Regions from separate parts of the Herpetosiphon sp. genome, predicted to be linked through region 2. Evidence: riboswitches for the same ligand, from Rfam matches in the RefSeq annotation. Region 2 holds a riboswitch; the other holds the start of a gene.
What was found. Region 2 has a riboswitch for thiamine pyrophosphate ahead of cytX (putative hydroxymethylpyrimidine transporter CytX). Riboswitches for the same ligand answer to the same signal wherever they lie in the genome.
Positions count from the first base shown of each region.

Region 1: it holds a riboswitch for thiamine pyrophosphate, as region 2 does, so the genes downstream of both, DEF47_RS24565 (thiamine ABC transporter substrate-binding protein) here and cytX (putative hydroxymethylpyrimidine transporter CytX) in region 2, are expected to answer to the same signal.

Region 1 covers NZ_DOPT01000107.1:65,521-81,388, reverse strand. The annotation lists gene DEF47_RS24635 (low affinity iron permease family protein) at 1-7, shown strand, start outside; gene DEF47_RS24630 (response regulator) at 154-504, shown strand; gene DEF47_RS24625 (MarR family winged helix-turn-helix transcriptional regulator) at 803-1,300, shown strand; gene DEF47_RS24620 (ATP-binding protein) at 1,291-3,480, opposite strand; gene DEF47_RS24615 (CAP domain-containing protein) at 3,693-4,736, shown strand; gene prmC (peptide chain release factor N(5)-glutamine methyltransferase) at 4,733-5,584, opposite strand; gene DEF47_RS24605 (hypothetical protein) at 5,744-5,881, shown strand; gene aroB (3-dehydroquinate synthase) at 5,958-7,577, shown strand; gene rfbC (dTDP-4-dehydrorhamnose 3,5-epimerase) at 7,773-8,339, opposite strand; gene DEF47_RS24590 (tRNA nucleotidyltransferase/poly(A) polymerase-related protein) at 8,417-9,970, shown strand; gene DEF47_RS24585 (hypothetical protein) at 9,941-10,078, opposite strand; gene DEF47_RS24580 (hypothetical protein) at 10,440-10,598, opposite strand; gene ftcD (glutamate formimidoyltransferase) at 10,660-12,147, opposite strand; gene DEF47_RS24570 (hypothetical protein) at 12,530-13,102, shown strand; gene DEF47_RS24565 (thiamine ABC transporter substrate-binding protein) at 13,167-14,327, opposite strand; TPP riboswitch at 14,386-14,488, opposite strand; partial or broken gene DEF47_RS24560 (ABC transporter ATP-binding protein) at 15,015-15,868, shown strand, end outside.
Region 2 covers NZ_DOPT01000005.1:150-8,474, reverse strand. The annotation lists gene DEF47_RS01085 (DUF1990 family protein) at 1-476, opposite strand, end outside; gene DEF47_RS01080 (cysteine hydrolase family protein) at 816-1,391, opposite strand; gene DEF47_RS01075 (NAD(P)/FAD-dependent oxidoreductase) at 1,685-2,974, shown strand; TPP riboswitch at 2,990-3,104, shown strand; partial or broken gene cytX (putative hydroxymethylpyrimidine transporter CytX) at 3,184-4,494, shown strand; gene thiM (hydroxyethylthiazole kinase) at 4,496-5,308, shown strand; gene thiE (thiamine phosphate synthase) at 5,295-5,915, shown strand; gene thiW (energy coupling factor transporter S component ThiW) at 5,919-6,434, shown strand; gene DEF47_RS01045 (ABC transporter ATP-binding protein) at 6,427-7,776, shown strand; gene DEF47_RS01040 (CbiQ family ECF transporter T component) at 7,773-8,325, shown strand, end outside.

The DNA of each region.
Region 1 (15,868 bases), on a different contig from region 2:
GTCATAACGAACGTGATACACAATGAGAGCCATGTGGACTATCCGTGGAGTTACCACATCAGGAACTAAAAGTAAATTCCCCATACGCATCAAGCTTAGATCTATCATGCCGTTAATGCCCGTAAGCGCGAGTCCATAATAAAGAAGCATCCTATGGTGCCCCAAACGATTGCCGTTGTCAATAATGATGTGGCGTTATTGGATTTATTACAGGAATTCTTGCTCGAAGCAGGCTATGCTACAACCACCTACCTGACCACCGACCTGACCTATCAACAGTTACGGGATAGTCAACCGAGTTTAATTATTCTCGATGTAGGCCTTCAAGCATCCGCCCCAGGCTGGCCATTACTTAAATTACTCCATTTTGATCCGAATACGGTGCAGATCCCCGTTCTGGTTACGACGGTTGATCATGCCTTTATTCAAGGCAAGCAGCTGGCTGCGATGTGCTCGAACTTCCGGCCAGTTTTACCGACCTCGTTGCCAACGTTGCAACATTAATTGGTGCGCCGCTGGCTCACCAAAACAGGGAAATGAAAGGCAGTGATTTGGATGCAGCATTCGAGATAACCAACCAGCCTACACACTATAGCCAATCATCCCCCACTAGCGCTAAAATCCAATCCTCCAGCCGCCGATTCGGGTAATCAAAGAGCATATTCCATCATTAGCCGATCAACACAAACTTCGCTAGATTTCACCAGCACCCAGATATGCTATGCTGATGGTATTGACAATGTATCTTGACATCAAGATATAATCTATCTTCATGCCAAGTATCTTTATATCGAGATAATCTATGCACGACCAAGTTGATAGTTTTATTGCTGAGTGGCAGCGCGAACGACCAGAACTTGATGCTACGCCGATGGGCTTGATTGGGCGGATTGCGCGATTGGAACAACATTTGAGCCGTGATTTGGCGCGGATATTCGGCCAATTTGGCTTACAACGCGGGGAATTTGATGTGCTGGCAAGTTTGCGGCGGTCAGGAGCGCCCTATCAGCGTAGCCCAACCGCCTTGTTCAATACCTTGATGCTCTCATCAGGAGCCATGACCAATCGGCTTGATCGCTTGGCCGATCGTGGCTTGATCGAGCGCATTCCCGATCCGCACGATCGGCGTAGCCTGTTGGTGCAGCTGACAGCTGAGGGTTTAGATCTGATCAATCGAGCCGTCGAGGCGCATCTAGCCAACGAACAACGCTTGATTGCCAGTTTGAGTAGCGAGCAGCGCGAACAATTAGCCACGCTGTTACGCTGTTGGCTGCTCGATTTAGAGCCAAATCAGGCTTGAGAAACCAGCAGCAGCAATTCGGCTTGGCTCAAGGCTTCGCCTGTGGCTTCGGCGGCTTGCCGCTCAGCCTGACCCAAGTTGCGATCAAGCTGTTCGCGCAAGCTGGTTATGTCGCGCCAACTAACTGCTGAGTAGCCAACATCGCAGGCATTACGCAAACTGGCCGCACCGCCGACCAAATAGGCCGCATGCTCAGGGTTACTAGTCGCCAACCATTCAGCAAAGCCTTCGAAAGCAATCGCCAATGAACGTTGGACATTCAGTCGCGCCGCCATCGTGACTGCTTGATGCAGCACTTCGCCCGATTCACGTCGTTCATCAGCATTCTGGCGCAGCAAGGCCAAACCCAACCCATACAAGGCCATAATTAATGGTGGCGATTCTTCGTTTTGGCGATGAATCGCGATGCTCTCACGATATAAGTGCTCAGCCTCGGCATATTCGTGCATATTCAAATGGGTGCCAGCAATATTTTGAAACGAGACTGCTTGGCTCATTTGGTCACCCATTTGCTGGTAAATTGCCAAACTTGCTTGGAAATACTCACGAGCGGCTTGGTGTTCAGCTTGAAATTGGGTGACTGAGCCAAGATTGTTCAAAATAATCGCCTCGCCCCAAACATTGGATTGTTGTTGGCGAATCGTTAAGGCCGCTTCATAGGCTTGGCGGGCCGCCTCATAATTGGTTTGCTCGGCGTAAATCATGCCTTGATTGTTCAACAAACGCGCTTGATAATCCAAATCGCCGAGGGTTTTGGCATGGGTCAGCGCCGCACCATAGGCCTGCAAGGCCGAGGGATAATCGCTGATTGCATAGGAAAGCAGCCCATTGGCATAGCCAAAATGCAGTTGAATTTCCGGCTCGAAGCTAGCAGCATGTGCCCCAATGCGGGCGATCCAGCTTAATCCTTCGCGAATGTAGCCTTGTTGAAACAACGGCAATACCATGCTCGAAATTAAGCGGGCAATCTCGCTGTAGCGTTGTTGTTGATATAGCCATTGCAAAGCACTGCGCACATTGGGCATCGCTTGATTCAGACATTTGCTCCAGACCATGCCTTGACCTTGGCGAATGCCAGTATCAATATCGATTGCCAATTGTTGAAAAGCCTTCGCATGCAGCTCGTGACAAGCATGGTCGAGTTGGGCATTGCGCTTGAGTTGGCGGGCCGCATATTGGCGAATTGTATCGAGCATGCTATAGGTTGGTTCTTCTGAGGCGGCGTTGCTCAGCAGCAGGCCTTTGGCAACCATAGCTTCGAGCGTTTTGGCAATATCAATTGTGTTAGGCGCTTCGTTGGCCAATAATTGAACTTGGTTCAGCGTCCATTCGCCTTGAAAGACCCCCAAGCGCGGCAACAACCAGCGAATCGCCGGAATACTATACGAAATACACCAATCCAAAACGGGGTGTAACACTTGTTCGGGGGCTGGCGCGGCTCCCACATTTTGCTCAGCAGGCAGATAATTGCGCAACAACAAGAGCAAATCGGCGGGGCGTAGTTTATCGCTATGCGCTGCTACCAACTCAATCGCCAAGGGCAAGCCGCGCAAACGCCGACAAATCTCGACAATATGCAACGCATTATTGGGATCAAGCATAAATTCGGGTCGCACGCGCCGAATCCGATCCAAAAAGAGTGCCACCGCTGGACTCATGCTGATAGTTTCGATTTGGACTGAGCCACCGCCTAGCGGAATCGCCAATGGTGGAATTGGAATAACTTCTTCTTGGGGATCATTAGCAGCTTGTTGGCTGGTTACCAGCACTCGCACATGCTCGGTTTGGCTGAGCAAGCCAATCACATGCGGCGCAGCCTCGATCACTTGCTCCATATTATCGAGCACAATTAAGTATTGACGTTCGCGTAAAAATTGCACTAAAGCTTCTTCATACACCAAACTGCCGCGTTCAGCCAAGCCAAATGTGCGGGCAATTGTTGGAATCACCAAATCGGGGTCGTCGAGGGTTGCTAACGAAATAAAGGCCACGCCATCACGAAACTCAGCGTGCAAACGATCAGCAATTTGAATGCTCAGGCGGGTTTTGCCAGTGCCACTTGGGCCGAGCAAAGTGGTAAAACGGGTTGGCGATTGGCGCAAACGTGTTACTAGCGCTGCAACATCGGCATCGCGGCCAATCAATGGTGTAGTGAAGGTTGGAAAGCCAATGCGTTGCATAACCTGATCTCCCGTAGTTTGGTTGTTTGTCGAGTATGCCGCAAAACCGCTGTAAAAACAAAGGTCTAGCCTAGGCTAAATCTGCCAATCGTACTAGGACTAGCGGTAGCAGTTTGTGCTAGCCGCTTTTAGCCAGAAAGTACCGCGTTGATTCAGGCCAGGCCTCGGTACAATAAAGCTACTGACGGCGACCTTCGCACCAAGGAGCACCTATGCGCCTACGTTTTCTATTGATGATGATCTTGGTTATCGGCAGTTTGAGTTTTAGCCCCAAACCTGCTGCTGCCCAAACCAGCCTGTGTTTTGCCGATGTGCCAGGCATTAGCAATTGTATTAGTGGGCGTTTTTTGAGCTATTGGCAACAAAATGGTGGTTTGGCAGTGTTTGGCTATCCTCTCTCGCCTGCTCAAAGCGAAACAACTGCTAATGGCACATTTACAACTCAATATTTTGAACGCCAACGCTTTGAGCTACACCCTGAATTGGCCGCGCCCTATGATGTGCTGCTTGGCCGTTTGGGAGCCGAAATCTACGAACGCAACCACGGCAACTGGCGCAATGCTCCCAAAACCAACCCAAGCACCCAAGGCTGTTTAGTATTTAACGAAACTGGGCGCTCAGTTTGCGAACCATTTTTGAGCTATTGGCTGAATCATGGCTTGCTTGATGGCTCGTTGAATGCCTATGAACAGTCGTTGAGTTTGCTAGGCTTGCCGCTGACCGAGCCACTCCTCGAACAAAACCCCGATGGCGATTGGGTGATGACTCAGTGGTTTGAACGCGCTCGGCTGGAAGATCATGGCGCAAAAGGTGTGCTGCTTGGCCGTTTGGGAGCCGAACTCAAAGCCCAGCCCACCCCCAGCTATCCGAGCGAAATCACAGCCTTGGTTGATGCGATCAATCGTCAACGCAACCAAGCTGGATTAAGCAGCTTGACGATCAACCCAACCCTCAACCAAGCTGCCCAAATTCATAGCGACGATATGGCTCGCAACAACTTTTTCGAGCACACTGGCAGCGATGGCTCGAACGCAGGCCAGCGCATGCAACGGGTAGGCTACTCATGGCGAGCTTGGGCCGAAAATTTAGCGGCTGGCTATACCGATGCTCAAGCAATTATCGATGCTTGGATGCAAAGTCCAGGTCATCGCGCCAACATTCTATATGCCGATGTCAGCGAAATTGGGGTTGGGATCGCCCGTAATCCCAATTCAGAATACCAAATTTATTGGACAGTCAACTTTGGAGCACGCTAGACCTGCTCAATTTGCACCACCCGATCACGGGCAGCTAAATCGCGTACAAGTTGAATCTTGGCCTGCGGAAAACTGGCTTGCGCAAGGGCAATAACCTCTGACCCTTGCCAAGCCCCAATCTCAAACAGCGCTGCGCTCGGCAGGCCTTGGCGCAAAATTGCCGCCGTTGCTGGCAATAATTGGCGATAGCAATCAAGCCCATCGGGGCCACCATCGAGTGCGAGGGTTGGCTCGTGCAACCGTACTCCAGGCTCAATTTCGTCGAGCAAGGTATAGGGTGGGTTGCTCAAAAGCAAATCAATTGGCTCTGGCAATTGACTGACACCATCGCCATGAATCAGCTCAATCTGTTGCTGCAAGCCATGGCGCTCCACATTACTTTGAGCCACGGCCAAGGCAGCGGGCGAAAGATCAACTGCATACATTTTAATCGTGGGTGCATGTTTGGTCACCGCCACCGCAATACAACCGCTGCCCGTGCCAATATCGGCCACCACCAACGGGCGTTGCTGCTGTTTGATCCAGGTTAATGCCTGCTCCACCAAAATCTCAGTATCAGGCCGTGGCACCAAAACCCGCCGATCAACGTTAAACATTAAGCCATAAAACTCACGCGAGCCAATCAGATAGGCGATTGGTTCTAAGGCGCTACGCCGTTCAATTAAGCCCTGAAATTGCTCAACCTGCTCAGTCGAGAGCTGATCGTTGAAGGCCGCCAAGATTTGGGTCTGCGTAAGACCAAGCACATGGCCCAGCAGCACGCGGGCATCGAGTTGCGGGGTCAGCGAAGCGCTGATCAAAGAGCTAGCTGCCTCAATTAATGCCTCGCGCACAGTTGTTATAGCCATCTCAGAAATTCCTCAGCATATTGCGATACCTACGTAATGCACTCGTAATCTGCACATCTAGAGACTCCTAGGCGAATCAGGCATCATTGTGCTAGCAGCAAACAAACCCGCATAGCAACCGCAGGCGCGGCTGTTTCACACTCCCAAGGAGGTTGCATTATGGATCGTGGTGTGATTTTTTTTATGTTGTTGGTAGTTATTATACTCTTGATTCTTTTGCTAGTTGTGGCAACTGGCGGTGATGATCAGGCTAATGCAATGACCACTGCTCAACTTTTGATCCAACAATTTGCCTGAGCATCGCCAAAGGTGCTACCATTCGCCACAGATGGGATGCCAAGTTTGGCATTATTGGTAATGGAAGGACACAAACATGCAACCATCTGGGCAATCGATTGCATTAATTGGCCCAAGCGGCGCAGGCAAAAGTACGGTTGGCGTAGGTTTAGCCCAAGCGCTCGGCTGGCGTTTTATCGATTTAGATCAACTGATTATCGAACGCGCTGAAAAAAGTATTAGCGACATTTTTAGCCAAGAGGGCGAAGCAGGCTTTCGTGAGCGCGAAACCGCCGCTTTGGTCCAAGCACTACAAACAGATCAAGCCGTCATCGCCTGTGGTGGCGGCATCGTTTTGCGCGAAATTAATCGGCAATTGCTGCGTGAACAGGCTTGGTGTGTCTATCTCACCAGCGCCATCAGCACCTTGGTTAAACGTTTAACTGCCGATCAAGCCAATCCTCGGCCATTGCTGGCGAGCGATATTAATGAACAACTGGTGATTCAGCTCGCCGAGCGTTTGCCACTTTACAGCACCCTTGCCAACTGGACGATCCAGACCGATGGCTTGGCTCCACAAATTGTGGTCGAACAACTCATTCGGGCTTGGGGTTTAGTGGGCAAACCGCAGGTCAGCGAAGTGTTTAGCTCATTCAACAGTCGTTATTATGTCAAAAGCGGCGCACTGGCAGCCCTACCCAATGAATTAGCCAATCTTGGCCTCACTGGCACATGCTGGCTAATCAGCGACAGTCATGTTGGGCCGATGTATGCGCCAACCTTGATTCAAGCCTTAGAAAACTCCGGTTTCAGCTGCCAACGCTACGATATTCCGGCGCAAGAGGCTAGCAAATCATGGCAGCAAGCAGGCGAATTATATACATGGCTGCTCGAAAATGGCGTGCAGCGTGGCGATACGGTGTTGGCGTTGGGCGGCGGCGTGGTTGGCGATTTAGCGGGCTTTATCGCGGCCTCAATTTTGCGCGGCATCGCGGTCGTGCAATTGCCAACCACAATTTTGGCGATGATCGATAGCAGCATTGGTGGCAAAACAGGCATTAATCATCCACGGGGCAAAAATTTGATCGGTGCGTTTCATCCGCCACGTTTGGTGTTAATTGATGATGCAGTATTGAGCAGTTTGCCGCGTCGCGAGCGGGCAGCAGGCTGGGCCGAAGCCGTCAAACATGGCGTGATTGCTGATGCGCAGTTGTTCGCTGATTTGGAGCAAGCAGGGGCAAGCCTCAATGATGTGCCCGCCAAAATAACCAGCGATCTGTTGGTACGCTCGGCGGCGGTCAAAATTGGCGTGGTCAATCGCGACGAACGCGAAACTGGCGAACGCATGTTGCTCAATTATGGCCATACCTTGGGCCAAGCCGTCGAGGCCGCGACCCAATACAAACGCTATGTGCATGGCGAAGCAGTAGCGATTGGCATGACCTTTGCTGCCAATCTGGCAGTGCAACTTGGCATGTGGTCTAGCGCCGAGGCCGAGCGTCAACGGGCTTTGTTGCAAGCACTCGAATTACCAACCGCCCTGCCGCGTGATTTGGATATCGAGGCGACTTTGGCAGCTTTGAACTTAGATAAGAAACGTGCCAAAGGCAGCGTGCGTTGGGTATTGCCAACCCGCATCGGCCATGCGCAAGTTGAATCACACGTTGACCCAGAATTGGTGCGCAAATTGGTGCACGAATTGGTCGAGCAAACCTAAATTTGAGTCCCCCGACCATCGAGCATTACAAGGGTAGGTTTTTAACAAAGGTACGGTGGAATCGCCGTCGATGTTCATGCCCTCACCCCCTAGTCCCCTCTCCCGCACGCGAGGCGAGGGGGAACCCGCCATCATTGACGACTGGAACTCCCCTCTCCCGCCGCCGTGGGAGAGGGGTTGAGGGTGAGGGAACGTCTAGCCACGATAACGAAACGCAGGATTCTCAAGATAGTCGGCGAGGCTCATTGCCGCTTGATCACGACCTGAGAGCGTTGGCTCACTGATTGGCCACTCAATCCCAATTTGTGGGTCATTCCAGCGCACCGCACCCTCGGTTTCGGGCGCATACAACCCTGTACAACGATATTGCACCTCGGCAAACTCCGAAAGCACCACAAAGCCATGGCCAAAGCCCGAAGGAATCAGAAATTGTAAAAAGTTATCGGCGCTTAGCTCAACTCCAACCCATTTGCCAAAGGTCGGCGAGCCAACGCGCAAATCAACAGCAACATCAAAAATGCTACCAACACTACAACGCACAAGTTTTGCCATTGGCTGGCGCTCATCTTGATAATGCAGCCCGCGCAGTACCCCTTGCTTGGAACGGGAGTGATTATCTTGCACAAAATCGGTAGGCAGACCGAGGTCAGCAAACTTGATCTGATGGTATGTTTCAAGGAAGAAGCCGCGTTCATCGGCAAACACGCTTGGTTTAATAATGACAACGCCATCAAGCGCGGTTTGCGTTACGGTCAAACTCATTGCCTTTCGTCCTTTCGCCATTGGTGGGTTCAATTATCCCACAATTATAGAGCATAGCTGCCCAACGTGAGTTTTGTATGAAGATTAGTCATATTCAGTTGCCCCAAAGCTCGGCCTATCTTAGTTTACGCCAAGCCTTGAGCGTGCTTAAACACCTTTTAGGTTCTCAACCAGCCTGGGTCGTCGGCGGTACATTGCGCGATTTAGTGATTGGCCGCCCGTTGCATGATGTCGATTTGGTGGTCAATCAACCAGCGATTGGCTTAGCCCAAAGCCTTGCCAAGCAACTCAACGCCAGTTTGGTGGTGCTCGATGCTGAGCGTGATATTGGGCGGGTGGTCTTGGCCGATGGCAAGTATCTTGATCTTGCTCATTTGCGGGCTGCTGATTTAACCAGCGATTTGACCGACCGCGATTTTACGATTAATGCCATGGCCGCGCCGCTTTACGAGCAAGCGCAACTTGGCCAAATCATCGATCCTCATGCTGGATTGAACGATATTGCGACTGGTACGCTGCGCATGGTGCAAGCCAATGCCCTAGCCAACGATCCATTGCGTATGCTGCGAGCGGTGCGGATCGCTGCTCAACTCGGCTGGCAACTTGATCCAGCAACCGATCAGGCGATCATAGCCCACGCCGAATTGATCAACCAAGTGGCGGTTGAACGGGTACGAGTTGAGCTATTGGCAATTTTAGCCACTCGTTGGAGTGCTAGCTGGCTGCGTTATTTAGATCGGGTTAATCTTTTGCCAAGCTTAATTCCTGAGATTCGCCCAATGTACCACCACACCCAGCCCAATATTCATTTTTTGGATGTGTGGGAGCATTCGCTCGAAACGATTACTGCTGGCGAATGGCTGCTTGCCCAGTTGGAACATGATCAACAGCCAGTGCCACCAGCACCGCCAGCACTTGCCGACGATTGGCATCCACCAGCCTTTTTTCAGCAACCCGCAACCTTGCGCATGCTACCCAACTTGACCCTGCAACTGCAATGGGCCGAGCAGGTTGTTGCCCAAATGCAACAGCCAATTGGCCACACTGCCAGCAATCGCGCCCTCTGGAAAATGGCGATTCTGCTGCACGATTGTGCGAAGCCAGCGACACGAGTTGATAAGCCCGATGGCAGCGTCTCGTTTCATGAACATCAAACGATTGGGGCAGACATTGCCCGAGCAGTGTATCAGCGGCTGCGATTTAGCAACCAAGAGATTGAGTATATGTGCAAGGTGATTGCGGGGCATATGCGGCCTGGTCAGCTTTACTCGCAGCCTGAAACCACGGCCAAAGCGGCCTATCGCTTCTTTCGCGATTTAAAAGAAAGCGCCGTCGATACCTTACTGCACGCCTTGGCCGACCATATGGCGACGCGCGGGCCGTTGCTCCAAGAACATCATTGGGCCTACCAAGCCGCTTGGACAGATGCGATGCTTGGGTTTTATTGGGATGCTGAGGCCGAACAAAAACGTGTGCCCTTACTCGATGGACACACGCTGATGCAAGAGCTAGGTTTAGCAGCCGGCCCACAGATTGGGCTGTTGCTTGAGGCAATTCGTGAAGCTCAAGCGGCTGGCGAAGTGACCGACCGTGAGAGCGCCTTAGCGTTGGCGCGTCGGCTTCATACGTAATTGTGGCTCGTCGGAATCATCCTCGACCACTGGCGTTGAGCGTGAGACATACGGCAATGCGGCTAATGCCACAAGCAGGAGCGCAACAAAAAATAGTGTCGTCAGCATGGCGACCTCCATGGGCTTGTGTTTCCAGAGGCAGCGTACTTAATAACTCCATGCTAAGCCAGTATGCCGATCTGACGAGCGCCTGATGGCCGACTGATAGCTCCGCCGCAAGACCGATTAAACCACCAGCCGCTCAACAATCCAAACAAGGATTATTGAGCGGCTGATAATTGCCAAGAACGAAGGTGGCATGGTGGATTGAATTACGCTCTGCCTGTGTTCCCTCATCCCCAACCCTTCTCCCACCAAGCAGGAGAAGGGAGTTCGACACAGTGGTTCCCCCTCGCCTCGTGTGCGGGAGAGGGGGCTAGGGGGTGAGGGATGGAATCGTTGCTAATCCAACGAACCATGCCATTTAAGCTTACGCTTGCTTTTGCAAATCCGCCAATTGACGATCAAGGCGGGCTGAGATGTCGCGGTACATATCGCCACGTGAGCGGGCGGCATCAAGTTTACGTTGTAAGTCGATGACGCGCACCAAAGCAGCTAAGCCAACGACAATCAGAAGCCAACGAGCCATTGAAAAATCTCCTCGCGATACGCAGAAGTTGATCTATGTGCTCATTGTAGCATAACCCTGCCTAGAGTGTCGTCAGTTTTTGCAAGCCTTGCTCAGCTTGTTGGCGCAGCTTGGCAACCGCCGCGCTGAATTGTTCACGCAATTGAGCATCGCTTAAATCGCCAAGATTGACCAACACATTTAAGCCAGCCCCATTGACGGCGGCATAGGCCAAATAGCCGCCGACTTGGGCATCGGTGCGGGCATTGACGTTGCCTTGGGTCGCCAACAGATATAAATCATCAAACAAACTGGCAGCTTGTTGGGCCACTTGCAAGGGAACTTCACAGGCATGCACAATCGCCGCCGCCAATTGTTGCGCTCGGTCAGCCTGCTCTTCAGGCAATTTACGCGTGACGCTGATGGCGTTAAATGCGGCACTATCGGACAAAGCCAATTTGCCCAAGCTGGTGGTTGCTTCGCTCAAGCGCTCCAAGGCCGCTTGCATGCTGGGCTTGACCGCTGCATATTTTTTGCGGCTGACGGTTAAATTAGCCACCATTTGGCCCAACGAGCCAGCCAAAGCCCCAGCTAAGGCCGCCGCCGAACCACCACCAGGCGTTGGTGTCCCAGCTGCAAAGGCTTGGAACGTGTTGGTTGGCAACCAGTCATCGCCAGCACTTGGCGCGGCCAACTTCGATTCAAGCACTTGGTCGCGGCGAAAACGATTGAGTTGCAGATAATGCTCAGCAGCATCAACCAGCGCATCTTGCGGCACAAGCCCAATAACTTCGCCCTCAGTAATCGTCACGCCATAGCGCATGGCCTCGGCGCGTACTAACTCCTGCACTCGATGAATTGGCGTTCCACGGAAATTAACCAAGTTCATCGAGATTTGAGCGCGACCATCGACCAACAAGCCCAAAGCTTTGACATAGCGCAAGCCACCGCCAAGATAGCGAATCGATTTAGCGATTTTTTTGGCAATTTCTACATCGGTGGTATTTAAATAGATGTTGTAGGCAATCAATGGCTGGCGTGCCCCAACCACGGTTGCGCCTGCAGGTGTCGCCACGGCTGGGCCAAAATCTGGCTCCCGCGCCGGATCAACCCCAATGGCTTTGCGCCAAGCCTCATATTCGCCCTTACGCACATCGGCCAAATTTTGACGTTCGGGGCGGGTCGCAGCCTCTTCATACAAATAAACCGCAATCCCCAATTCATCACCAATGCGCTTGCCAACTTTGCGAGCCAAGGCCACACACTGTTTCATCGTGGTTTGGCCAAGTGGCACAAATGGCAAGACATCGGTCGCGCCGATGCGTGGGTGTTCGCCGCGATGGGTATCCAAATTAATTAAGCCTTGGGCGGTGCGGGTTGCTTGGAAAGCAGCTTCGCCAACTGCTTCAGCCTCGCCCGCAAAACTAATCACCGTGCGATTATGATCAGCGTCGGATTGAACATCGAGCAATTGCACGCCGGCAACAGCCGTAATTGCATCACGAATGGCGTGCACAACTTCGGTGCGCCGACCTTCGCTGAAATTCATAATACTTTCGACCAAGCCCATTGAATGTCTCCTTTGACGAACCACAACCGCCCAAGTATAGCTCAGATGGTGAGAATTTGGTTAAACAAATGGCGATTAACGTTAATCGCTTATTGACATCATCCTCACCTAATACTCATCTGTTGGCGGCATACTACAGGTGCGTTTCCTCTCAATCCGAAAAGGTCAGCCGTGCTCTTGGGTGGAACGGCACGGCTGGCTCAACGGAACTCATTTTCCTCGCCAAATTGCTGCACCAAGACCAACCAAGCATGATACAATACAGCGCGAGTTGGAAGCCTTAACTCATTGAGTTGAGGATTACTGGCTTGTTTGCGATTGGGAATACCGTGCTATCGGAATAATGTCGATCAATTTAATCTTTGCTATCTGAGGGACGCACATGGCTGATACAAGCGATGAAAAAAAGGCGCGGCTCGATGCGATTCGCGCAGCCAATGCCGCCAAAAAGGCTGCTGCGGGCGAAGAGCCTGCACCTGCACCTGCTGCGCCGGTCGTAGCGGCAACAACCGAGGCTCCAGCCAGCGCTGCGGTTGGCGCTAATATGTCGGATGATAAAAAGGCTCGGTTGGAAGCAATTCGGGCTGCCAAAAAAGCTGCTGCAAGCGATGCACCTGTTGCCCCAGTCGCTGTTGCTGCAACCCCAACTCCTGCTGCTGCACCTGTGGTTGCCGCCACGCCTGCTGCTGCTCCGGCTGCACCTGTTGCCCCAAAACCAGCTGCTCCCGCCAGCAATGGCAACGATTTGATCACCGCAAATTCGATTATTTCGCTGACTATGCTTGGTCGGCTCAAGCGAATTGTTGCGGGGGTTGCCTTCTGTGTGTTGATCGGCTTGGGTTTGGCCACGGTCACTGGCGAATATTTGCTCGGTGGTGGCTTCGGTGCATTAATTGGAGTTGTTGGCGGGTTGATGGTTGGCGATTGGCCAGCAGTCAAAACCACTGGCGACTAAACTGCATTTTTGCTCATAAACATCCCCTGCAACACTTAATTAAAGTTGCAGGGGATGTTTTGGTTTAGCGTAGGACGGTTTCTTGCCATTCGTTGAGCCAGCGCTCGCGGTTGGCAGCAATCTCGGCTGGCGCAAGCGTCGTTACATTGCTAGGCACTTGGGCATATTGAGTAAATTCAGCTGGCACTTTAGCGCTAGGCAGGGCTGGGTACACAAACATCTGTCCGCCAATATCGCTCTGGAAGGTGTCGCTCAGCATATAGTCAATCCAAGCTTTGCCCAATTCAGGGTTTTTGGCATCTTTTAGCAAGCCCACAAATTCAATTTGCTGGAATGCGCCACCAGGTAACAACAAATTGCCAGTCGGTGCATCGGTCAAGGGCGTTGTCGCAAAGATAACTTCGGCAGCAGGGCTGGTCGCATAGCTGACGACCAACGGATATTGACCATCACTGGCTCCGCTAAAATCGCCATAGTAGGCTTCTTCCCAACCGCTAGCCACTTTGATCTCATTGGCTCGCAGGTCGCTCCAGAAGTTGCGCCAGGTATAATCGCTGCTCTCGCCAAAGTGGGCAATCGTCGCCAACATAAATGATAAGCCAGGCGATGACGTTGCCGGATTTTCAACCACCAACTTGCCTTTCCACTCAGGCTTGGTTAAATCGCGCAAATCGGTTGGCAAGCTCAGGCCAGCCTCGGCCAAGGCAGCTTTATCGTAATTGATCGTGACATAGCCAACATCAACGGGCGAAACCCGATTTTGGCTATCGAGCTTCAATTCAGCAGGAATTTGCTCGAGATTCTTGGCAGCGTAGGCCTCGAAAATATCAGCATCAAGCGCCCGACTCAAAAAGGTATTATCGACCCCATACAACACATCGCCCAAGGGTGCGCCTTTGGCCAAAATGCTCTTATTGAGCGCCTCGCCAGCATCGCCCGATTCTAGAATTTGGACGGTCGCGCCAGTCATTTGCTCAAAGCCTGAGATAACTTCGCTGCTGATTGCAAAACTATCGTGCGAAACCACCACCAAGGTTTGGCCGGCAAACTGGCCGCTATCGGTCGGCGCTTGGGTGGCTTGGGTTGCTGCAGGCGTAACATCAGCGGCAGCCGTGGTGGCCGGAGTAGGCTGAATCGCGGTTTCAGCGGTTGGCGTAGCCGCCGCACCACAGCCAGTCAAAACCAACGAACCAATTGTTAAAAAACTCAGTAACCAACGTTTCACGAAATAAACTCCTTGAACATTGGCTAGGGGCCAGCATGCAAAATCCCGCGCACGGCGGGATCAAACCACGCCGCTTTCCTTCGCTCGTGCTAACGAGATCAGGTTCAGAGGGTCTTTCGCCGTTGCGAAATCTCAGCCACATGGCTCCCCTAGCGGTTGTTATCTGTAATTGTTCAAACAATAGCACAAAAAATTTGAATCAGCAAAAGCTTTGCATGCCCTCACCCCCAACCCCTCTCCCACTGCGGCGGGCGAGGGGCGTTCCAAGCTTCATGACCGTTGGATTCCCCCTCGCTCGCTCGGCGGGAGAGGGAGCAAGGGGGTGAGGGCATGAACATCGATGGTGAATGCCTCCCAAACATTGTCAAAACCTACCCTTGTAAGCTAGCCCCTCTCCCACTGCGGCGGGCGAGGGGCGTTCAAATCATCGTAATGGAGGAAAAATTATGCTGCTTTGGAACAGGCTTTGGAATTGCCAAGTGTGATGATAAGGGTAGCTAGATACACTATATGGTTGATCGAATTGGAACGCCCACGCGGTACGGCGAACCCGCTGAGCAGCATCACCCACGGATGTGCTTGGTTGCCCGATCAGGCAGGTAACTAGCCCAACGACAAGCCAGTTAGCCAATTTGGAACCGAATTGGAACATAGCTGGAACATGCTTGGAACCATAAGGAGGGTGCGATGTCGATTGTGCTTGATCAACTGACCAAACGCTATGAACATCATACGGTGGTTAATCGGGTGGCGCTACAAATTCACGATGGTGAGTTTTTTGTGCTGCTAGGGCCGAGCGGTAGCGGCAAAAGCACGATTTTACGCATGATCGCGGGCTTGGCTCCAGTCGATACTGGCCGAATTGTGCTGCATGGCCGTGATGTAACTGATTTGAACCCTCAGGCCCGTGATGTGGGCTTTGTTTTTCAAAATTATGCGTTGTTTGAACATATGACCGTGGACGAGAACGTTGAGTTTGCCTTGCGGATTCGCAAGGTTGAGCGCAAACAACGCACTGAACGCCGCGATCAATTATTGGATTTGGTTGGTTTAGCTGGCTTGGGCAAGCGTTTGCCGCGCCAACTTTCGGGCGGTCAACAACAACGGGTCGCTTTAGCCCGCGCCTTGGCGCATAATCCAGCAGTTTTATTGCTCGATGAGCCGTTTGGGGCACTCGATGCCAAAATTCGCACCGATTTACGGCGTAATTTGCGCAGCATTCAGCGTGAATTAGGCATCACAACGATTTTTGTGACCCATGATCAAGAAGAAGCCTTTGAACTGGCCGATCGTTTGGGCGTGATGAATATGGGGCGTTTGCTCGAAGTTGGCACGCCCAATGAGCTGTATCAACGCCCACAAACCGAATTTGTTGCGACCTTCCTTGGTAGCGCCAACGTGCTGCTTGGTCAATGCAATGATATCGGGGTGCAAGTTGGTTCAATGACGTTTCCGTTGCAAACATCCAGCCCAGCCGAGCATCATCCAGCTGTGCAAGTGGTTATTCGACCTGAAGATGTGGTGCTGGCCAGAACCGAGGC
Region 2 (8,325 bases):
TCGCGTGAACGCGCTTCCGAAGCGATTTCAAAACGCCATGTATTGGAGCGCTCAGGGTGTGGTTTAAGCTCAAAATGAATTTGCCCGGCCTCGGGATGACCCTCAAGCGTACAAAATCCAAAGCGCAACGGCTGGCTGGTGGACACCCGTACCGATCCATTCCACGGTCCCAAAATCGCAATATCATACTCATCGCCAACCTGCATTACCCGCTCGTTGCCCGTAGCTTTGCGAAAATCAGCGAATAAACCAGGGCTGAAATCTGGCAAATTGGCCTTGATATGCTTAACTAAGCTTTCGGGCGATTGATTGAGCGCCTGAAAATCGACCCAGTAGCGGCGGCGATAGAGTGAACCACTACCGGCTTGTGGCGTTTGAGTAGCTTTTCCACGCTTGAAACGGCGCTGCCAAAGTTGCACCAAGCCGATTGCCCCCAAGCCCAGTCCGAACATCCAGCCAAATTGCCGTCGTTGCATTGTTAACCTCATTGTAACTCAGTTGCTGCTGGCACTTTATGCAAAAACAGCACCACGATTTTAGGCTTTGAGTTAAACCACAACAACGCGGATTATCAGAATGACTGGTTGATCTGCTGAGATATGCGTGGATTGGCAGCATGAATTATTGGTTAATCTCTGGAAACTGCATTAGGAGTGAAAATATTAATGGCATGACGTTCGGGAATAGAAATTGTGGGTTATACGCTGATTGAATCATATTATCGTCGTAATTGAGAGACTCAGCATGGGGATTAGGGGAATGACTAAAACTGATTGCTTGAATCATTCCCCTACCCTAGGCACATCATGTGAGATCTACTGTTCGCCACCTGGACGCGCGAAGTTGATTTGTTCAGCAGATGCTATGCCATTCGTGCGATCCGGATAGGATAGCCACTGCATGGCAATATTGAGATCTTGAACAATAGTTGCGGCTTCGATCGTGCTGCCGTTCTCCAATTCGATCGATCCGGTTGTGTGTGCATCGCTGATCAACGTGAGATCGTACCCGCGTTCGAGCACACCATAGGCGGTGGCGCGAATGCACCAATTGGTTGCTGCCCCTGCCAGCACAATATGCGAGACCTCTAACGCCGCCAGTTCTTCCGATAAGCTGGTTTGTTCAAACGATGAATTAAAATGCTTGTGAATTCGTGGCTCGCCTGCGGCAGGTACTAGCTCGGGAACCCATTGCCACTGTGGACTATCGGTCGGCATTTCCTCATCAGTGTGTTGAACCCACAGCACGGGAATGTTTTCAGCGCGAGCACGTTCCACTGCGTGGGCAATATTCCCGATGACCCGAGCGGCTTCCCACGTGCCATTCATAACACCGACCTGGACATCAACGACCACGAGTGCGGCCTTGTTACCTTCGCGAATAGTTGCCATATATGCGGCTCCTTTAACACAATTCAATAGTGGTATTATAGCACGTATGTGCGATTTTGATGAATTTTCAACCTTCTAAGTGATGATTATTCCGTAGATTGCCACACACATTCTGAAAGGCCAATGCAAGCGCTAGATGATACGAAAGCTCGCCCGTTGGCCTGAAAAATGCCCTGTTCGAGTTGAACAAGGCATTTTTGTAACTCATTATGTGAAAAATCGTACAAATTACCTATTGTTATTTACTTCACAAAGGTGTAGAATCGATATGCGGTAACAACAGGAGGCCGAGTATGCAAAAAGTGATTATTATTGGGGCGGGCTTTGCGGGTCTGCGAGCTGCCAAAACCCTGGCGGGCAAAAAAGTCGATGTGTTATTGATCGATCAACAAAATTATCATTGTTTTCAACCGCTACTGTATCAAGTGGCGACGGCTGGCTTGGAGCCAGAGCAAATTGCCTATCCGGTGCGCGGAATTATGCACAATTGGCCGGGCGTGCGCTTTTTGATGGCTCGTGTGGAGCAGATTGATCGCGCTAGCAAACACGTGGTTACCACGATGGGCAGCTTCGACTATGATTATTTAATTGTCGCGGCGGGCGGCCAAACCAATTATTTTGGCAACCGTGAAATCGAGCAACATAGCTTTGGCTTGAAAAATTTAAATGATGCTGAGCAGTTGCGTAATCACTTGCTAAGTATGTTTGAACGTGCAGCTTACGAACGTGATCCACAGGTGCGCCAGGCCTTGCATACATTTGTGGTGGTTGGTGGAGGCCCAACCGGCGTTGAATTAGCCGGAGCAATTCGCGAGTTGGTCAAACACGTTTTGGTGCGTGATTTTCCCCAACTTGAAAATAGCCAAGTGCAGGTGATTTTGCTCGAAGCTACCGATAAAGTGTTGGGTATGTTGCCAACCCGCTTGCAGCAAAAAACGCTTCAGCGCTTGGAAAAAATGGGCGTGCAAGTGCGTTTGAATACTGCCGTCGAGGGAGCCAGCGCCGATCAGGTCTATCTCAAGGGTGGCGAGGTGATTGCTAGCCATACCCTGATTTGGGCCGCAGGCGTGCGTGGAGTTGAGTTGGCCCAAAGCCTCGAATTGGCCTTAGCACGCGGCAATCGGGTGCAAGTTCAGCCCGATTTGCGCTTAGCCGACGATCCAAATGTGTTTGTTGTTGGCGATCTGGCCTATCTTGAGCAGGCGGGCAAGCCCTTGCCGCAAGTTGCGCCCGTGGCAATTCAACAGGCAGTTACGGCAGCCAAAAATATTTTGCAACAGCGCCAAAACCAGCCCACCCAAACTTTTATCTATCGCGACCGTGGCTCGATGGCGACGATTGGCCGTAATGCAGCGGTGGCGCATATTTTTGGCCTGCAATTTTGGGGCTTTCCAGCGTGGGTGGTGTGGTTATTTATTCACCTAATGAGCTTGGTTGGCTTTCGCAATCGGCTAGTGGTGCTGATTAATTGGGCCTACAACTACTTCTTCTATGATCAAGCGATTCGTTTGATTACCGCCAATCGCAAGCAAGCCGATTTTGACGTAGCGCCAGCTTTGGATATAATGCAAACCAACAACTAAATGGTGTGGTTACCACACCAAAGCTAGGGGAGCCAAGTGAGCTTGGCTGAGAGGGCGGACCGATCGATGCCGCTAACCCTCAGAACCTGATCTGGTTTATACCAGCGTAGGGAAGCGTTTGACGATTGGAAACCATCGCTAACCTTACCCGTTGGCGATGGTTTTTTGTTGCTCAACGCCTACCGCACGCCCGTGTGGAGGTGCTTTTTATGCAGGAATCGCCTGATTCTGTGCTTGATCCGATTGCCAAGGATCAACGTTCGTTTGGGTTCCACGATTGTTTTGCTTTGTGGTCGAGCCTTGGGGTGGGCTTGCTAGTGCTGAGCGCTGGCGCATTGCTTGTGCCAAGCCTGAGTTTTGGCATGGCCTGTTTGGCGATCGTGCTTGGCTCGGCGGTTGGTGCTGCGCTATTGGCCTTGGTTGGCGTGATTGGCAGCGATACAGGCTTGCCAACCATGGCTTTATTGCGTCCAGCTTTGGGTATTCGTGGTGCGGTTGCTCCTACAATTGCTAAGCTCATCCAATTAATCGGTTGGGGTGCCTTTGAAATTATTGTGATGAGCGAGGCAACCGATGCGATTGCCCGTAGCGCTGGGCTTGATCTGCCCGCCAGCATTTGGACGGTCGTTTGGGGCGTGCTGGTGACGGCTATGGCCTGGGGTGGGCCACTGACAATTGTGCGGCGGTTTTTGCGTACCTGGGGCATTTGGTTGGTCACTGGCTCGGCGCTTTGGCTGACCTACCAAGCCTTTTAATTAACCAGTTTGGCTGAGTTATTTGCCCATCAAGCAACTGGTGAGTTGGGTTTTGGCACGGCACTCGATCTGGTGATTGCGATGCAACTTTCGTGGTTGCCCTTGATTGCCGACTATACCCGCTACTCCAAGGGTGCGCGGCCAACCTTTTGGGGCTGTGGCTTGGGCAATTTTGCCGCGAATGTTTGGTTTTATGGCTTGGGTGTGGTTTTCACCCTAAGCTTGGTGGGCCAACAAGTGTTGCCAGCAATTTTGGGCGCGGCTGGGGGAGCCTTGGCTCTAAGCCTAATTTTGGTTGATGAATCGGATAATGCCTTTGCTGATATTTATTCGGCGGCAGTTTCGGCGGGCCATTTGAGCAGTCGCATTAGCCTCAAAATGCTAGCTTTAGCCTTTGGCTTAATTTGCACTGGAGTGGCCTTGGTTGTGCCAATGGCGCGGTATGAAGGCTTTTTATTGCTGCTTGGCTCAATTTTCGCACCGCTGTTTGGCATTGTGCTAGTCGATCATTTTGGGTTGCGCCAGCGTCAACTTGACGTAACCGAACTAGATCGCGTCAATGGGCGGTATTGGTATCAGGCTGGTCTGAATTGGCGCGGCTTTGTAGCTTGGATTCTGGGAATTGGCCTGTTTCATGGCTTGAATGCTTGGTATCCGACCTTTGGTGCGACGATTCCAAGCCTTGTGAGCGCTGGATTGATCTATTGGGGGTTAGGCAACATTGGTTTGTTTACCAAGCAATCGGCCTTGCAACGTGCGGCCTAAATTGTTGACACCAAGCAGCATTGCCGATTGTTGGCATTCATTACGCCAGCAACGCCCGTTGGTGCATGTTGTGCCAAATTTGGTGACGGCCAATGATCTGGCCAATGCCTTGCTGGCGGTTGGTGCTGCGCCAATTATGGCGATCGAGCCAGCCGAATTTAGCCAGTTGCCCAATCGCGCCCTTGTTTTGAGCATGGGCACGCCAACGATTGATCGAATGCAACTACTTGCCCAAGCCGGACGAGCTGCCCAAGCCAAAAATCTGCCAATTGTGCTTGATCCGGTTGGAGTTGGTGCGACCGTTTGGCGCAAACAAGCGGCCTTGGCATTAATCGCTACGGTGCAGCCAACGATTCTGCGCTTGAATTTGGGCGAAGCCTTGGCTTTGCTCGATCAAACGGGTGTGGCCCATGGCGTTGATGTCGGTCACGCTTGGCATGATCCAAGGCTGGTGGCAGGCCAATTGGCACGGCGCTATGGCTGTGTAGTTGGCCTAACGGGCGTAATCGATGTGGTTAGTGATGGTATGAACTGGATTCAGCTTGAGCATGGGCATCAATGGCTGAGCCAAATTACTGGCGCTGGTTGCATTGTAACCAGCCTGATTGGCGCACTTGCTGCGGTTATCAATGATGTTATGTTGGCGACTGTCAGCGCAATCGCTGGCTTCGGAATGGCGGCTGAAGTTGCGGCTATGCATGCGCTTGGCCCAGCCAGTTTTCGGGTGGCCCTGTTTGATCAGCTTGGGGCAATTGCTGAATTAATTGATAACAGTCGGCTTAGCTATCGTATGGAGCAGCATGATGCAGATTGATTGGCGTTTGTATGCGGTGTTGGATACCGCCACGCTTGGCTCGCGCGACCCTTTGGCCATGACGGCGGCGCTGCTGGCTGGCGGGATTGGGGTATTACAACTTCGTGCCAAAAATCTGTCCGTGCGGCAAACCGCTCAGCTGGCCCAAGCGATCCTGCCACTCACCAAGATTGCCCAAATTCCCTTGATTATCAATGACGATTTAGGCTTAGCCTTGGCGGTTGGGGCTGATGGCGTGCATTTGGGCGTTGATGATTTGCCCTTGGATTTGGCTCGCGCCAGTTTCAAGGGCTTGATTGGCTACTCGCCTGAGGGAGTGGCCGATGCCCAACGGGCTGAAAAATTGGGCGTTGATTATCTTGGGGTTGGGCCATTTGCTGCCACCACTACCAAACTTGATGCTGGTGCGCCCTTAGGTCAGGCAGGCTTGCGAGCAATTGTTGAGGCGGTGGATTGCCCAGTTGTGGCGATTGGCGGAATTGCTCAACATAACGTTGCAGAAGTGCGAGCTTGCGGCGTGGCTGGCATTGTGGTGGTTTCGGCCTTGTTGAATGCGACCAATCCAACCCAAGCTTGTCGTGAATTTCTCGCACATTATAAGGAATGATAGATGACCAGTTTAATGCAAAAACAGCGTCAATCAACGCGACGCTTGGCCTATAGCATTGTTTTGGCAGCCTTGGGCTTAGCACTCTCGCCCATTAGCATTTCCACCGGCATTGCCAAAATCTCGCCAACCCAGCATCTGATCAACGTGTTGGCGGCGGTGTTGGTCGGGCCATGGTGGGGCTTGGCGATTGCCTTCGTGATGGCGTTGGTACGCAATTTGTTGGGTACTGGCACGCCCTTGGCCTTCCCTGGCAGCATGATCGGCGTGCTTTTGGCGGGCTTGCTCTATCAACGTTGGCGCAACGATTGGTTGGCAGTGCTTGGCGAGGTGATTGGCACTGGCCTCATTGGCGCGACTGTGGCGGCGTTGTTGGTTGCGCCGTTGGCAATGGGCAAAAGCCCAGCCTTGATCGCCATGCTCACACCGTTTGCAATTTCAGCCTTAGTTGGGGCGTTGTTGGCCTTGGCCAGCCTTGGATTATTGCGCAAAGCCCGTTTATTGCCCGCCGATGAGTGAGCTTGTTGTCGTTGAGAATTATCGCTTTCGCTATGCCCAAGCGCTAGTTGAGCTTGGGCCGTGGTCATTTGGCTTGGCGCAGGGCGAATGTGTGTTGTTGCTGGGAGCCAATGGCGCTGGCAAATCGACGGTTTGCCGCCTGCTCAATGGCCTAATTCCCTATCGCTATGCTGGCCAACAAACTGGCTCAGTCAGCATTGCGGGTCATGCGACTGAGCAACTTAATTCGCCGACGTGGAGCCAATTGGTTGGCAGCTTGAGTCAACGGCCTGCCAACCAAATTTTGGGCCACACGGTTGCGCGTGATCTGGCTTGGAGTTTGGCGCAACAAGGCTTGCCGCGTCCAACGATCGCCGCCAAGGTCAGCGAGTTGGCGGAGCGTTTTGGTTTGCTTGAGCTGCTGCAACGCCAACCGCAAAGCCTTTCTGGCGGCGAGATTCAGCGTTTGGCCCTTGCCAACTTGTTGGCTCGTAACCCAATTTTGGTGGTGCTTGATGAGCCATGTGCTGCTTTGGATGCGGCAGGTGTGCAGTTGGTGCGCCATGTGATTCAGCAATTGCAACAGCAAGGTACAACCGTTGTGATTGCCGAGCAACGCCCGCAATTGCTGCGCGATTTGGCAACCCGCGCCTTGAGCTTTGAAAAGGGCCAATTAATCTACGATGGGACTGTCTCTGCAATTGTTCAAAACGAAGAATGGTCTGTTGTACAAAATAAGCTGAAAATCAAGCCAATGCTGACATGGCATAAACTTGGCTACAAGCGTAATCAACGCCCAATTTTTGCCAACTTTAGCGAGCAACTGGATTGTACCCAGGTTGGTTTGGTTGGGCCGAACGGTAGCGGCAAAACCAGCCTCTTGCAATTAACCAGCGGCGTGCTGCGCCCCCAAACTGGCTGGATCTGCTATCAACAGCGCCCAATTAATCAACAACGGGCTGATCAACGGGCTACCTATCTTGCTAGCCCGCCACAAGATCTGCGCAGCTTTTTCTATCGGCCAACGGTGGCAGAAGAACTAACCTGTGCTGACCCAACCTGGCGGGAGCAGTTGATCGAGCGTTTTGGCTTGGCTGAATTATTGGCACGTTCGCCGTTTCAGTTGAGTGGAGGTGAGCAACGGCGAGTTGCTTTAGCCTGTGCGCTGTTGCACAAACCAAAAATTTTGTTGCTCGATGAGCCAACCGCAGGCTTGGATTATGCAGGCCGCTGGCAATTGCGTGAGCTGTTACAAACCTTGGCTCAACAGGTGTCGGCTTTGATTAGCAGCCATGATCTAGCTTGGCTAGCCAGCTTAACGTCGCGTTGGTTGCGCTTGCCTCAGGCAACGGCTGGCGCATGAACGAGCCATTCCCAACTGCTCAGTTTTGGCATCCACTGGCCTGTTTGGCCTTGGTTGCTGCGATTGGTCATAGTTTGCTTTGGCTTGATGCTTGGTGGCAGCAATTATTGGCGCTGAGCTTGATCTATGGCTGGCTTTGGTGGCACATTCGCGCGGCAATTTGGCCGCATGTGGGGTTGATGCTGCTCAGTTGTGGCTTGCTTGGGCTGAGTTTAGGCCTGAGCGGCACATGGTCGCTTGCGCTCCAAGCCAGCTTGCGACTGGCATGCTTGGGTATTGTTGGTTTATGCCTGTTTATGTTGGTTGAGCCAAGCGCCTTGATCGACAGTCTATACCAACTGGGCTTGCCATTAAATCTGGTGCGTTTGCTCGAAGGTAGCTTGAGCACACTGCCCGCGATGCTGCGAATTGTCCAACAAACGCGGGCTAGCTTGGCGACCCGAGGTATGCGCACTGATCGCTGGTATCTGTTGTGGAATGGGCGTTGGCTGGTTTTGCCGATTTTAGCCCAAGCCTTGCAGCATGCCGATGATTTGGCCGAAGCCTTGC